One region of the Paenarthrobacter sp. TRD_SC_7 genome, then DNA from elsewhere that is predicted to be linked to it. Evidence: riboswitches for the same ligand, from Rfam matches in the RefSeq annotation. Region 1 holds a riboswitch; the other holds the start of a gene.
What was found. A riboswitch is a leader RNA that binds a small molecule or an ion and turns the genes downstream of it on or off. The one in region 1 is predicted to bind thiamine pyrophosphate.

Region 1 (7,483 bases):
GCTGCCGCCGTGGGGCGTTGTCCTGGTAGTGGACCAGTTCTCATCGCTCATGCTGGTGGTTTCCACCGTGGTGAGCCTCGCGGTGCTGATCTACGCCACGGGGCAGGGCATGGCCGATGGCGACCAGGAAGCACCCGTTTCGATCTTCCACCCCACGTATCTGATTCTGGTGGCGGGCGTGTCCAATGCGTTCCTCACCGGTGACCTCTTCAACCTCTACGTCGGCTTCGAGATCCTGCTGACGGCTAGTTACGTCCTCATGACCCTGGGCGGAACGGGGCCGCGTATCCGTGCGGGTGTGACCTACGTTGTGGTTTCCGTGGTGTCGTCCGTACTGTTCCTCATCGCCATCGCCATGATCTACGGAGCCACGGGAACCATCACCATGGCGGATCTGGCAATCAAGCTGGCCGAACTGGATCAAGGCACGCAGAACCTCCTGCACGTGATGCTGTTGGTGGCGTTCGGGATCAAGGCAGCCGTCTTCCCCTTGTCCTTCTGGCTTCCCGACTCTTATCCAACTGCTCCCGCTCCAGTGACTGCCGTATTCGCCGGGTTGCTAACCAAAGTGGGCGTCTACGCGATGGTCCGCACGGAAACGCTCTTATTCCCAGGGGACACCCTGAACGTCCCACTGATGGTGGTGGCGCTACTGACCATGATTGTCGGAATTCTGGGTGCCTTAGCCCAGAGCGACATCAAACGTCTCCTGTCCTTCACTTTGGTGAGCCACATCGGCTACATGGTGTTTGGCCTCGCGATGAGCTCCGTGGCCGGGCTGGGCGCCGCGGTCTTCTACGTTGCCCACCACATCACGGTGCAGACCAGCTTGTTCTTGGTCACTGGTCTTATAGAGCGCCGCGGTGGCAGCTCGTCCATTGATCGCTTGGGCGGCCTGGCGAAGCTCTCACCGCTGCTGGCATTGCTGTTCTTTGTTCCAGCGATGAACCTGGCAGGCATTCCACCGTTCTCCGGCTTCCTTGGAAAGCTGGGGTTGTTGCAGGCCGGTGTAGAGCTGGGAACGCCGCTGGTTATTGTGCTGGTGGTTGGAGGCGTGGTCACCAGCCTGCTCACCTTGCTGGCAATCGCCCGCGTTTGGAACAGGGCGTTCTGGCGTAAGCCCGAGGACGCTGAGTACCCGGACCCCGCGCTTCTAGCCTCTGGAAACGTGGGGGTACTGCCGCGGACCATGGTGGGGTCGACGGCGGGTCTGGTGGCGTTCGGCGTGGCACTGACCGTCTTCGCAGGTCCTTTGTTCAAGGTTGCCGACGGCTCCGCAGGAATCATGTTGGACCGTTCGGCCTATATCCATTCGGTCCTGGGCGACTCCGTCCAAGTGCCGCCGGTTGCACAAACAGATGAAGTGCAGACGGGTGATGCCAGATGAGCCGCAAAGCTATTTCGTTCCGCACAGAACTGCCGTTGCTCATCTGGTTGGTGATCGTCTGGGGTGCGTTGTGGCGGGACTTCAGCCCGGGCAACTTGCTGTTCGGCGCCCTGATTGCCGTACTGGTAGCCAAGTTCTTTTACCTTCCGCCGGTGGAACTCAGCGGCAGGTTCAACATTCTGCGCGCTATTCCCTTCGCCCTGATGTTCCTCGCCAAAGTGGTGGCAGCGAGCTTCCTGGTGCTGTACCTGGCAGTGGTCAAGGGACCCCAGGTCCGCAGCGCCGTCGTCGCCGTTCCCTTGCGGAGCCATTCAGACTTGATGGTGACGGCCACCGGCCACGTCATCTCGCTGATCCCGGGCTCGTTGGTGGTGGAAGTGGACCGCTCAACGTCCACGCTGTACCTGCACGCGCTCAATATCTACGAAGAAGCGGACATCGACAAGATTCGCGAGGAAACCCAAGTCATCGAGGCGCGATTGATCCGCATCATGGGCACGCGCGAAGAAGTCGCAGCCCTCAATGCCGAACAGCGCCCGGGAATGGAAGGGGCAACGCTATGAAGGAGTTCGTTCTCGTGGCCACAGCTGTGATCCTTAGCCTGGCCGCGGCAGGGGCAATTGTCCGCATCGCGATTGGCCCGTCCTTGTTGGACAGGGTTCTGGCATCGGACGTCTTGTTGGCAATCCTGGGTGCCGCCCTGGCAATCGACATGGCAATGAACAAGCACCTAAACAACCTGGTGTTGTTGGTGGCTCTGGCGGTGATCGGGTTTATTGGCTCGGTGACCGTTGCCCGGTTCGTGGCCGAACGGAGGGAACAGAGCAATGAGTCCTGATGCCACAGGCGTGGATGCCGTGATCGACACTGTCACTGCAGTGTTCCTGGTGGTGGGCGCGCTGATGTCGCTCGGCGCGGCCATTGGCTTGTTGAGATTTCCGGACCTCATGAGCCGCATGCACGCAGCCACCAAACCGCAGGTCCTGGGGTTGTTCCTTATGCTTGCCGCGATTGGCTTGCAGATGCGGACATGGTGGGTGTGGCCCGTTCTGCTGGTGGCGTGGATTTTCCAGCTTCTCACTGCACCCGTCTCTGCCCACATGGTGGGGCGCTCCGCCTACCGCACCAAGCACGGGCACCGCGAAAAGCTCACCAAGGATGAACTCGAGGCGGTTGTTCAGCGGGCGGCCGCGGGGCAAGAGCCCGGGAGCGACCGCTAGCAATAGATGCTGCAACGAACGCCGGGGTCACCCTGTGGGCGACCCCGGCGTTGTGTTGTTTGGCGGGCGCCTAGACGATGTCGTGGGTCTTGGCGAAGCGCGCGATGGCACGCTGGGTGCCCCGGCTCGCCAGGACCTGAATGAGCGTGCTGACAAACGCTGAGATCAGCGCGAAGGTCAGTGCCGAACGCAGGCTGGTTTCCATGTCGTCATTGCCCAAGGGCGGCTTGTTGCCGGTGGCCTTTTCCCACCCTTTATTGACGATTTTGGTGCCTACAAATCCTGCCCCGAGGCTTACTCCGGCACCTATCAGCTTGAAGAAGAGGTTCATGCCCCAAGCCTAACTGGAAAGGTCCAGCCCACACTGTTACCGGCGGCTTTCCCGCTCCTTGAGGAACGCCGCCATGGAACCAACCGGTGCAAGCACCGGGACGACAGGGTGTTGGGCCGACCAGACAGCGTCCACGGTACCGAACCCTGCGATTTCCTTGAGCAGGTAATACGTGGGCGGCATCAGTTTCAGGGTGCCGGCGGCTTCTGCTGCCAGAACTCCCTCCACCGGCATCCACAGCGATTGCCAGGCCTCCGTGGTCTGGTGCCGGGGTTCAGCCTCGGGGGACGGCTTGGCAACGTAAAAGTAGGTGTCGAAGCGCTTGGGCATGTCCGTCGGGGTGATCCAGTTGGCCCACGGACGGAGGTGGGAGGCATCAATGCTGAGCCCGGCCTCTTCCTGAACCTCGCGGATGGCTGCAGTGAGTACCGTCCCGGCGTTCTTCGCTGCTTCGCCCGGGTCCATGCCGATGGAGCTCTGATTCCAGTCCTCCGCGTGGCGTTGAAGCAGCTCTGCCGGGTAGTCCCAGCCGGACGCGTCCGCCGCATCCACCCGACCACCGGGAAAGACCACCATTCCAGCGGCGAAGTCCATGGTGTCTACCCTGTGCTGGACAAAGGCTTCGAGTCCGCCCGAGGCGTCACGGAGCAGGATGACGCTTGCGGCAAGGCGTGGTTGGGGCACCTCGGAGGAAAGGGGGAGGTCTTGCTGGGGAAGGTCAGTCATATAGGAGCCTCTTCGCCGCGGTGGATTCTGCTGGTCTATTCTCTCAGGTCCGTTGTGGGGCCTGGTGTGCGTGCCGAAACGGGGGATGAGGGCGCGGAGCGGGCCCCGCAACGGACCCTCTCGTGTTGTGGGGCCTGGTGTGCGTGCCAAAACCGGGGATGAGCGCGCAGAGCGGGCCCCGCAACGCGCGTCCCGGACTGGTGACATGGCCGATTGTGACCGCATGCCGGCAACAGGCCAACACCCGCCACAGACTCAGGTGTAAACTGAACCAGCCCATCAGGGCAGATTTGATAACGACAGGGGAGCGCCGCCGTCGGACCTTGCAGAGATGCAAGAGACGCGAGGGCGCTGAGAGTGCGGACAGCCGCAGACCCTCGAACCTGATCCGGTTAGTACCGGCGCAAGGGAGTCGAGCTTCTCAGAGTGTCCGGATGCGGGCGGCGCAAGCCGAAACCGGGATCCGGGGAGCACTTTCCCCTCCTGTAACCTCAGGAGGCAGAAAATGACCACGGTAAACGTGAAGAAGACCAGTTATAACTGGCGTGTTGTAGACATCGTTGTGGCGGCTTTGATCGCCATCGCAGGCGGCGTGATCTTCTGGGCATGGTCCCAGGGCGCCGCACTGGTATCCATCCCCATGAACGCGACGTACCCGCCGCTCACCGGCCTTATTGCCGGCGGCTGGATGATCCCCGCGGTTCTGGGCATGCTCATTATCCGTAAGCCCGGTGCGGCCTTGTTCTGCGAGACCGTCGCCGCAACCGGTGAGCTCATCATGGGTTCGCAGTACGGCACCACCGTTCTCATCTCCGGCGTCCTGCAGGGCCTGGGCGCGGAACTCATCTTCGCTGCGTTCCGATACAAGAAGTTCAACCTGCCCACCGCCCTCCTCGCCGGCGCGGGCGCAGGTCTCTTCTGCGGCCTGAACGACTCCTTCCTGCCTTGGGGCTGGAACATCGCCTACGAAGCCGTGGACAAGTTGGCGTACATCGCCTTCACCACAATTTCCGGTGCGATCATTGCGGGCGCCCTGTCCTGGATTGCCACACGCGGCCTGGCCAAGACGGGCGTGCTGAGCTCATTCGCGTCCCGCAAGGCCGCTTCGGAGCCAGTCTTCAGCTGATGTCCGCCAAGCAAAGCGGCACGGTGAGGCCGGCCGCCATCTCCGCCGAGGGTTGGGGATGGCGGCATGCCGGCCGCTCCCAGCCTGCCATCCGAGGCCTGGACCTTCGGATCGAACCGGGGGAGCGGGTGCTGTTGCTGGGTCCTTCGGGGGCGGGCAAGTCCACGCTCCTGCATGCCCTCGCCGGTGTGCTGGGCGATGAGGAAGACGACTCGGACGAGTCCGGTTCACTGCTTATCGACGGCGTTGCGCCCCGCGAGCAGCGGGGACGCGCCGGACTGATGCAGCAGGATCCGGAAACCCAGGTGGTCCTCTCCCGGGTAGGTGACGATGTTGCGTTCGGGGCGGAGAACCTGGCTGTGCCGCGAGACGAGATTTGGTCTCGCGTCCATGAAGCGCTCGACGACGTCGGGTTGCGTTCCGCTGTTGGCGGCGGTTTGCCACTGGATCACCCGACGGCGGCACTCTCCGGCGGTCAAAAGCAACGACTTGCGCTTGCGGGCATTTTGGCGATGCGCCCAGGCCTGATCCTGCTGGACGAGCCGACGGCCAACCTGGATCCGGCGGGCGTGCTGGAGGTCCGTGATGCTGTTGGGCGATGCCTGGACAAGACCGGCGCCACGCTGGTTGTTGTGGAACACCGGGTGTCCGTGTGGAAAGACCTGGTGGACAGGATTGTGGTCCTGCAGCCAGGGTCGGCCGCAGGATCCAGCACGGCCGCAGGGACCGGGAATGCTGCCGGTGGCGTACTCTTGGACGGCCCTCCCGACCAGGTCCTTTCCGAGGCCCGCACCCTGCTGATCTCGGCTGGCGTCTGGGTGCCGGGGTACGTTCCGGCAACCCGCTCCCGCCATAAAGAACCAGACGCCGCGCAGCTTCTCCTCGCAGCCCAGGACCTTGCTGTTTCCCGCTTAAAGCCACGGCGCAAAGGCTTCAAGACCATCCCGCCCGTTCCGGTGCAAACGGACATCAGTGCGCAGGTCAGGGCAGGCCAAGCCCTGACCATTACGGGTCCCAATGGTGCCGGAAAGTCCACGTTCGCGCTCACGTTGGCAGGCCTTTTGGCGCCTGTGGACGGCAAAGTGAGTGCCGCCGTCGAACTTTCCGAGGGTGCGGGCATTGATCCGTTCAAGTGGAAAGCTGATCAGCTGATTTCCCGCATCGGGACGGTGTTCCAGGAGCCGGAACATCAGTTCGTCACGGGCAAGGTCCTGGATGAGTTGATGTTTGGTCCGAAGCATCTGGGCCACGGCGAGGAGCGCGTGGACGAGTTGCTGGAACGGTTGCGGCTCACACATCTCGTCGACGCCAATCCTTATACGCTGTCCGGCGGGGAAAAGCGCCGGCTCTCGGTGGCCACGGTGCTGGCCGCGCACCCCAAAGTCCTTGTGCTCGACGAGCCCACCTTCGGCCAGGACGCGAATACCTGGGCCGAGCTGGCGTCGTTCCTTTCCGAGTTGCTGGACGCCGGAACCGCGGTGGTCTCTGTGACCCACGATCAGGAATTCAGCGCTGTACTCGGCGGAACCGAACTACGGCTCGGCCCGATAACCGAAGGCAGAGCAACGTATCAGGAAGCGGGTGCAGCGTGAGGGATGCACTGAACATCCGCGGCAACCACGCCCTGCTGACTCGCGCCAACCCTTTGGCGAAGTTCATGGCGGTCTTCCTGATTTCCGTGGTGCTGGCCTTGTCCATCGACTGGGTGTCTGCGTCGACGGCGCTGCTTGCGGAACTGGTTCTCTTCCCGCTTGCCGGCCTCACCATCAGGCTTTTGTGGCAGCGGGCCTGGCCCCTGATCATTGCGGCAGCGATCGGCGGCTGGAGCACCGCAATAGTGGCGGCGGACAGCGGCGCTGTACTGCTCGACGTCGGACTCTGGTCCGTCAGTGAAGGTTCCCTTGAGCTGGGGCTGGGTTTCATGCTGCGCGGTTTGGCGATCGCGTTGCCGGCGATCCTGCTGATGACATGCACGGATCCCACGGATCTGGCCGATGCGCTGGCGCAGAAGGCCAAGCTGCCGCACCGCTTTGTCCTCGGATCCCTGGCTGCGATGAGGCTTGTAGGGCTCATGGCGGAGGAGTGGCAGACCATTGGTATGGCCCGCCGTGCACGCGGTGTTGGTTCCCAAGGCAGCCCCTTCCAGCGGTTGAAGGCCACGCTCGGCCAGAGTTTCGGTTTGTTGGTTCAGGCGGTTCGGAGGGCATCCCGGCTGGCAGTGACCATGGAAGCGCGCGGCTTCGGCGGCGGGCAACGGACGTGGGCACGCGAATCCACGTACTCACTGCTGGACGTGGGGGTGGTCCTTGGCGGATTGGTCATCGCGGCCGGTGCGGTGCTGGCGGCCGTGGGTGCGGGAACTTGGAGTTTCGTCTGGCGCTAGCGGGTCTGTTGCTCCTGGATCTCATCAAAGCCCGCCCTCGTCAGGAACCCTAGCTGGGCCTCCTTCTCCGCCAGCTGAATGATGGGTCCCAGCTCGAAGCACGTGGCTTCCAGACGGCGTAGGGCCTTGGCGTTGCGGGAGTCCGGCTCAACCACGATCCGGTCCTTGCCCGGCAGGGTGAACATGTACTTGATCAGGGACGTGCCCAGCCGCGGTGTGAAGTGCGGAATGGGCCGCGTGGCCGGGGCCAGCAACAGATGCATGCCAATGTCCTCCTCGCGGGCGGGGTAAGCCTCGCCGACGGGGTCGT
Region 2 (7,483 bases), 1.5 Mb from region 1:
GATCGTGAAGATCGTCAACGAGGAACTCAAGGAGATCCTGGGTGGCGAGACCCGCCGCATCCGCTTGGCTAAGACCGGCCCCACCATCATCATGCTCGCCGGCCTCCAGGGTGCTGGTAAGACCACCCTCGCCGGCAAGCTGTCCAAGTGGCTCAAGGCCCAAGGCCACAGCCCCATGTTGGTGGCCTGTGACCTTCAGCGCCCCAATGCAGTGACCCAGCTCCAGGTTGTTGGTCAGCGCGTTGGCGTCCCGGTTTTCGCCCCGCACCCGGGTGCGACCTCCGAGCTTGAGCACCCTGCCGGCGACCCTGTGGCCGTAGCCAAGGCCGGTGTAGAGGAAGCGCGCCAGAAGCTTCACGACGTCGTGATCGTTGACACCGCCGGCCGTCTCGGCGTTGACGCCGAGATGATGGACCAGGCCCGCCGGATCCGTCAGGCGATCATCCCCAACGAAGTTCTCTTCGTGATCGACTCCATGATCGGCCAGGACGCCGTCAACACGGCGATGGCGTTCGATGAAGGCGTTAACTTCACGGGCATTGTGCTGTCAAAGCTCGACGGCGACGCCCGCGGCGGTGCCGCACTCTCGGTAGCGTCAGTGACCGGTAAGCCGGTCATGTTCGCGTCCACAGGTGAAGGCCTGGACGACTTTGAACTCTTCCACCCGGACCGCATGGCTTCGCGCATCCTGGACATGGGTGACGTCCTCACCCTGATCGAACAGGCTGAAAAGTCGTGGGATAAGGACGAAGCAGCTCGGATGGCGAAGAAGTTCGCCGACCAGGAAGACTTCACCCTGGACGACTTCCTCGCCCAAATGCAGCAGATCCGCAACATGGGCTCCATGAAGAAGATGCTCATGATGATGCCGGGTGCGCAGAACATCCGCCAGCAGCTTGAGAACTTCGACGAAAAAGAGATCGACCGCGTCGAGGCAATCGTCCGCTCCATGACTCCGCACGAGCGTGTGGCTCCGAAGATCATCAACGGCTCACGCCGCGCCCGTATCGCCAAGGGTTCAGGTGTCCACGTGTCCGAGGTCAACGGCCTGCTGGAGCGTTTCGCCCAGGCCCAGAAGATGATGAAGAAGCTGGCGCAGGGTGGCGGCATGCCGGGTATGCCGGGCATGCCCGGCCTCGGTGGTCCCGGCGGCGGACGCAAGGGTGGCAAGAACGCCCCGAAGAAGAAGGCGCGCTCGGGCAACCCTGCCAAGGCGGCCCAAGAGCTGCGAGATGCCGAGGCCAAGCGGGCAAACGCAGCCTCGGCAGCACCCACTGGCGCGGCTTTCGGTCAAGGTGCGGCAGACTTCGACCCGTCGTCGCTCAACCTGCCCAAGGGCTTCGACAAGTTCCTCGGCAAGTAGCCGTTGCTGACATCCCAACCGCGTCGCAGTTGGGATGTCAGAGCCGTGGAATAGGCTGAACGAATGCATAAGCAGCGCGTAGTCTTCGTCCATGGTCTGGGCAGTTTCGGTGCTGCGGCATGGCCAAAGCAACATGGCATGGCCCTTGCCTATGACGCACTCTTCCTTCGGCGGCACGGCTTTGACGCCATTGCTGAACCGGTGGAGTCCAACGTTGCTGCTGACGTCGCAATAGTGATCAATGCATTGGCCGATTCCGGCGGCGGTCACATCGTTGCCCACGAACAAGGCGCAATTTCGGCCATGCTTGCCGCAGTGGAGCGCCCTGATCTTGTGCACTCACTCTCTCTGGTAGAGCCGTCCTGCTTATCCCTGACCGCTGAGCTTCCGGCGACTGCTTCCTACCGGGCCCTGATGGAACCGCTGTTCGACGTGCGAAACCAGCTCAACGACGCCGATTACCAGCGCGAATTCTACCGGCGTGCTTTCTCTGCCGAGACCGGCGGGCTGGACACTCCCGAGGCCCGGCGGTCAGCCCGCAGGCTCCGGTTCCAGGCACCGCCATGGGAGGCCCCGCTTCACATTGTGCCGGGCGTCCCCACACTGGTTCTCACGGGTGGTTGGGAACCTTTGTACGAGGAAATCGCGGTCTACCTCCAGGAGACCGGTGCCCTCCGCCGCGTAGCAGCGGGCGGACACCGGCCCCAGGATTCCTCTGATGGCGATCAGGCTATCCGATCGTTTGTTGCGGATGTCAGCAGGGCGTTGTCAGTTAAGGCCTCCTGAGGTGCTGCCGCCTTGGTTCGCCGGGACCTGAAGCTCCGGCAGGTAAACCTTTCCACCTGAAGCCAGGAACTCCTCACTCTTTTCGCGCATACCGTTGTATAGTCCTGCGATTGCCGCCTGTGATTCCGCCGAACCGTACTCGTCACGAATGTCCTGGCTGATGCGCATCGAACAGAACTTTGGTCCGCACATGGAGCAGAAATGGGCGGTCTTCGCTGGTTCAGCGGGCAGGGTCTCGTCGTGGAAGGCTTCCGCCGTGACCGGGTCCAGGGACAAAGCGAACTGGTCCCTCCAGCGGAACTCGAACCGTGCCTTTGAAAGGGCATCATCACGTTCGTGCGCCCCCGGGTGGCCCTTGGCAAGGTCGGCCGCGTGCGCCGCGATCTTGTAAGTGATGACCCCCGTCTTGACGTCGTCCTTGTTGGGAAGCCCCAGATGCTCCTTCGGGGTCACATAGCACAGCATTGCCGTGCCGTAGCGTGCAATTTCCGTAGCGCCAATGGCCGAGGTGATGTGGTCATAGCCTGGGGCGATATCGGTGACGAGCGGCCCCAACGTATAGAACGGGGCACCCTTGCACAGTTCCTGCTGGCGCTCCACATTTTCGCGCACCATATGGAAAGGAATGTGCCCGGGGCCCTCCACCATGACCTGCACGTCGAAATCCCACGCCCGTTGCGTCAGCTCCGCGAGCGTATCCAGCTCGGCGAACTGCGCGGCGTCGTTCGCGTCTGCGATGGAACCAGGGCGCAGCCCGTCACCCAGGGAGAATGCGACATCGTACTTGGCGAAGATCCCACACAGCTCATCGAAGTGCGTGTAGAGGAAGTTCTCCTTGTGGTGCGCCAGGCACCAGCCGGCCATAATCGAACCGCCGCGGGACACGATGCCCGTGACCCGGTTGGCGGTCAGTGGCACGTACCGCAGAAGTACGCCGGCGTGGATGGTCATATAGTCCACGCCCTGCTCGCATTGCTCGATCACGGTATCGCGGAAGATCTCCCACGTCAGCTTGTTGGCCTCGCCGTTCACCTTCTCCAGGGCCTGGTAAATGGGGACTGTTCCTATGGGAACAGGGGAGTTACGGATGATCCACTCGCGAGTGGTGTGGATGTCGTCACCTGTGGAGAGGTCCATCACCGTATCAGCGCCCCACTGGGCTGCCCACTGTAGTTTGTCCACTTCCTCGGCGATGGAGCTGGTGACTGCCGAGTTTCCGATGTTGGCATTGATCTTGACCAAGAATGCCTTGCCAATGATCATCGGCTCGGATTCGGGGTGGTTGATGTTGTTCGGAATAATTGCCCTTCCTGCGGCGACTTCGCTGCGGACAAGCTCAACATCGCAGTTCTCCCGCAACGCGACAAACTGCATCTCCGGAGTCACGACACCCTGTTTCGCGTAGTGCATCTGCGTGACGGTCTTACCCACGACGGCGCGGCGCGGCACCGGTTGTGCGCCCTTCCACTCCGCTGACGCTGCTCCCCGCCGAACCGCCGATTTGCCGTCGTCGAGCAGGTTCCGTTCCCGGCCCGAATACGCCTCCGTGTCTCCGCGGGCTTCGATCCATGGTGCACGGAACGGCTCCAGCCCCACCACGGGATCGCTGCCTGGGCCTGCTGTTCGGTACACCTTCAAAGGTTGGTTTGCTTGGCCGTTGGGGGAGGGCTCCAACGCGATCTCCGTGACGGGGACCCGTATGCCGTTCTCGGGATCTTCCAGCCACGCCAAGGAGTGGGACTTCAACGATTGTGTGGCGGTTTCAGCCGCGTTTACGCCAGCGGCGGATTGGTTTTGGGCAGGGTTGTGCTGTGTTTCCGTGGTGCTCAAGGGAATACTCACTTCCTTCGCCGGCATTACCCGGACAGGTTCAACGGTCGCAGACTGCATTAGTCCGATCTCAGCCCCTGCAGGGGCCCCCGTGTGGTCGTAGACGAAGCTACCACAGCTCCCAACGCGCTCCCAGTCACATGCATGCAACAGGCTCCAACGCACCACCCCCCCCGCTACGCTTTTGCCATGGCCAACATCATCGAATTCAGCGGACCTGTGCTCGTATCGGCAGACGAAGAGCGCCATGGGCTCTGGTCCGTAGACGGCATACTGACGTTTGAGCGTCCCGTTGCGACGCCGGACAGGGTGTTGGATGGCTGGATCCTGCCCGGGTTGGTTGATGCCCACTGTCACATCGGACTCGGCGTTGGAGGAGCCGTGGACGAACAGGCCACGCTCGCCCAGGCCCAAGCAGACCTCGACGCCGGAACGCTGCTGATCCGCGATTGCGGTTCGCCCGCCGACACTCGCTGGGTGCAGCAACGAAGGGACCTGCCGCGACTAATCAGGTCGGGTCGGCATATCGCCCGGAGTCGGCGTTATCTCCGCGGTTTGGGTCATGAAATTGAGCCCCGGGAACTAGTGGAAACGGTCCGGAAGGAAGCCCGCGACGGCGATGGCTGGGTGAAACTGGTGGGCGACTGGATCGATCGCGGCGTTGGAGACCTCGCTGCCTCGTTCCCTGCGAAGACCGTCAAGGAAGCCATTTCAGCGGCCCACGATGAGGGTGCTAGGGTCACCGCGCATTGTTTCGGCGAGGACACCATCGACGACATGCTCGACGCCAACATCGACTGCATCGAACACGCCACCGGACTCCTTCCGCGGCACCTTCCCCGTTTGGTCGAACAGTCAGTGCCCATTGTCCCCACCTTGGTCAACATTGCGACCTTCCCGGATATCGCGGCCCAGGCAGCGCCGAAGTTTCCGGACTACGCGGACCACATGGTCCGTCTCTGGGAGCGGCGTCGTGAGCGCGTGCTGGAGGCCTTCGAGGCCGGGGTTGCCATCTACGCGGGAACGGACGCCGGAAGCGTCATCAAGCACGGCAGGATTGCGGACGAAATGAAAGAACTGCACGACGCCGGCCTGCCGCCAGTGGCGGTCCTGGACGCCGCCGCGTGGGGCGCCCGTGAGTGGCTGGGAGTCGAGGGCATCAGCGAAGGCGCATGTGCCGACGTCGTGCTGTGCAGTGACGATCCGCGCCGTCATCCGGGTACCATCGCGGCGCTCAAGCACGTCGTGCTCAGGGGTAATGTCGTCCGTTAGGAATAAATTGAAGCTTCAAGTAATTTAGATTGGTAGGAAGGTGCCGATGCGCGGCCACCTCAGAACCGGGAGCTTCACATGACCTCATCATTCAGCCAGGATCTTCTGCCTGCCGAACTCACCATGGGCACCGTCATGCTCAAGGTGGGCGACATGAAGGTCATGAGCGACTACTATCAGCGAGCCCTTGGCCTGGAAGTCGTGGCCGAGCAGGACGGAGGGCTCTACCTGGGGCGTGTGGGTAAGCCCGTGGTCCACCTTGCCCCGGCGGCCGGCCTGCAGATTCCGGGGAGGGGTGAGGCTGGCCTGTTCCACACAGCCATCCTGTTCCAGGACCAGCCCTCATTGGCTGCCACCATCGCCACCGCCGCTGAGTACGACCCCCGCGCCTTTGCGGGCAGTGCCGACCACCTGGTCAGCGAAGCGTTCTATTTCACTGACCCCGAAGGTAACGGAATTGAGCTCTACTACGACAAGCCGCGCGAGCTCTGGCAGTGGGACGGCAAGAATGTTGTGATGGACAACGTGGCCTTGCCTCCGCAGCGCTTCCTCCAGCAGCACCTGAGTGAAGCGGCAGTGACGGGACAGCGCGCGGCCGCTGCCGGCGTCGGGCATGTGCATCTGCAAGTGGGCGACGTCGCGACTGCGCAAAAGTTCTACGTGGAAACCCTCGGCTTCGAGCGAACCGCGGGCTGGCATGGCCAGGCGCTGTTCGTCTCCGCCGGCGGCTACCACCATCACATGGCCATGAACGTCTGGAACAGCCGCGGGGCCGGCCCCCGAAAGGACACGCTCGGCCTGGGGGAAGTGCTGATCGAAGTCCCCGCCAGTGACGACGTAGCTGCGCTGGCGGATCGCCTGAAAACTGCTGGAGTGCAGAATCATCACACCGGAGCTGAGCTTCAGTTTGAGGACCCTTGGCGGAACAAGCTGCGAGTTGCCGTCCGCTAGCAGCTTGCTGCTTCTCCTGCACTAGGCTTGGCAGTGCGGCACGGAGCCATTCGGATTTCGTGCCGCCGCCCCGTCAGCACGAAGGAATGAGAGTACTTTCCATGGGATTTGCCGAAATTTTTGTAGCCACCCACGATGAAGCACTCAAGCGGGCAGCCGCCCTGGACAAGGGTGCGGATGTGACCGGCCCCGCCGTGAGGATCGACGGTATTACCGACTTCGAATTCGAACAGCTGGGCGACCTCGCAGGAAAAGCTGTCCACGCCGCCGGAGCTGACTACGAGCTTGCCCTGGTTGATGTCACAAGTGATGCGCTCTTGGGTGTGCCGGAAGCCATGGTGCGGGCCCTGGCCGAACTGCTCACTTATGAGAGCGAAGGTGACGCAAACGTTCTCGACGACGTTGCTGCTGCTTGGGCTGCACAGGACGATATGCCCTTCGACGCCGACCAATCGCGCCAGTATGTCCAGCAGTTGGCCGCCCTCGCTACGGACGTCGAAAAGGTGGAGCGCTCCGGGCTTTACGTCTGGTCTGAATGAGGCACTGATTCGGACAACGCGGCACGTTTAACCCTGGGGAGTGGGCAAGAACACGCCGCTCGACGTGGCCTGAGTCGTATTTGCTTCGGGCATCTGGCACAATAGACAGGTACTCGATCGGTGCGGCCCCTCTCTCCGTGCTCGTATCTTGTCCTTCGAACCGTCAAGTATGGCCCGCCCCACGGGTGCAGAACGTCGGGTTCAACCTCGTTTCAGAAACAGGAGTGACCACAAAAGTGGCCGTAAAGATTCGCCTTAAGCGCTTCGGTAAGATGCGCGCACCGTACTACCGCATTGTCGTCATGGATGCCCGCGCAAAGCGCGATGGCCGTGCCATTGAAGAAATCGGCAAGTACCACCCCACCGAAGAGCCGTCGTACATCGAGGTCGCTTCCGAGCGCGCCCAGTACTGGCTTTCCGTTGGTGCCCAGCCGACCGAGCAGGTCGCCGCGATCCTCAAGATCACCGGTGACTGGCAGAAGTTCAAGGGCCTGCCGGGCCAGGAAGGCACCCTGAAGACCAAAGCTCCGAAGGAAGCCTTCGTAGCTCCGGAGAAGGGTTCCGTCATCATTCCGGAAGCCATCACCAAGAAGGCCAAGAAGGACGAAGCCGAAGCTCCGGCCGAGGCTGAAGCAGAGACCACCGAGGCTGAGTAAGTTGCTGGCAGAAGCGCTCGAGCACTTGGTCCGTGGGATCGTTGACAGCCCTGAGGATGTCAAGGTCAGTGCCAAGAACAACCGCC

Region 2: linked by a shared signal. The riboswitch ahead of thiC (phosphomethylpyrimidine synthase ThiC) and the one ahead of AC0J5Z_RS04665 (ECF transporter S component) in region 1 are both predicted to bind thiamine pyrophosphate.

Annotation. Positions count from the first base shown of each region.
Region 1 covers NZ_CM149587.1:936,695-944,177, forward strand. The annotation lists gene AC0J5Z_RS04635 (Na+/H+ antiporter subunit D) at 1-1,387, shown strand, start outside; gene AC0J5Z_RS04640 (Na+/H+ antiporter subunit E) at 1,384-1,950, shown strand; gene AC0J5Z_RS04645 (MrpF/PhaF family protein) at 1,947-2,225, shown strand; gene mnhG (monovalent cation/H(+) antiporter subunit G) at 2,215-2,607, shown strand; gene AC0J5Z_RS04655 (DUF4235 domain-containing protein) at 2,678-2,938, opposite strand; gene AC0J5Z_RS04660 (NUDIX hydrolase) at 2,975-3,664, opposite strand; TPP riboswitch at 3,956-4,092, shown strand; gene AC0J5Z_RS04665 (ECF transporter S component) at 4,170-4,790, shown strand; gene AC0J5Z_RS04670 (ABC transporter ATP-binding protein) at 4,790-6,382, shown strand; gene AC0J5Z_RS04675 (energy-coupling factor transporter transmembrane component T family protein) at 6,379-7,173, shown strand; gene AC0J5Z_RS04680 (GNAT family N-acetyltransferase) at 7,170-7,483, opposite strand, start outside.
Region 2 covers NZ_CM149587.1:2,389,366-2,396,848, forward strand. The annotation lists gene ffh (signal recognition particle protein) at 1-1,363, shown strand, start outside; gene AC0J5Z_RS11635 (alpha/beta fold hydrolase) at 1,427-2,149, shown strand; gene thiC (phosphomethylpyrimidine synthase ThiC) at 2,132-3,979, opposite strand; TPP riboswitch at 3,975-4,082, opposite strand; gene AC0J5Z_RS11645 (amidohydrolase family protein) at 4,169-5,251, shown strand; gene AC0J5Z_RS11650 (VOC family protein) at 5,330-6,202, shown strand; gene AC0J5Z_RS11655 (hypothetical protein) at 6,304-6,741, shown strand; gene rpsP (30S ribosomal protein S16) at 6,978-7,397, shown strand; gene AC0J5Z_RS11665 (RNA-binding protein) at 7,399-7,483, shown strand, end outside.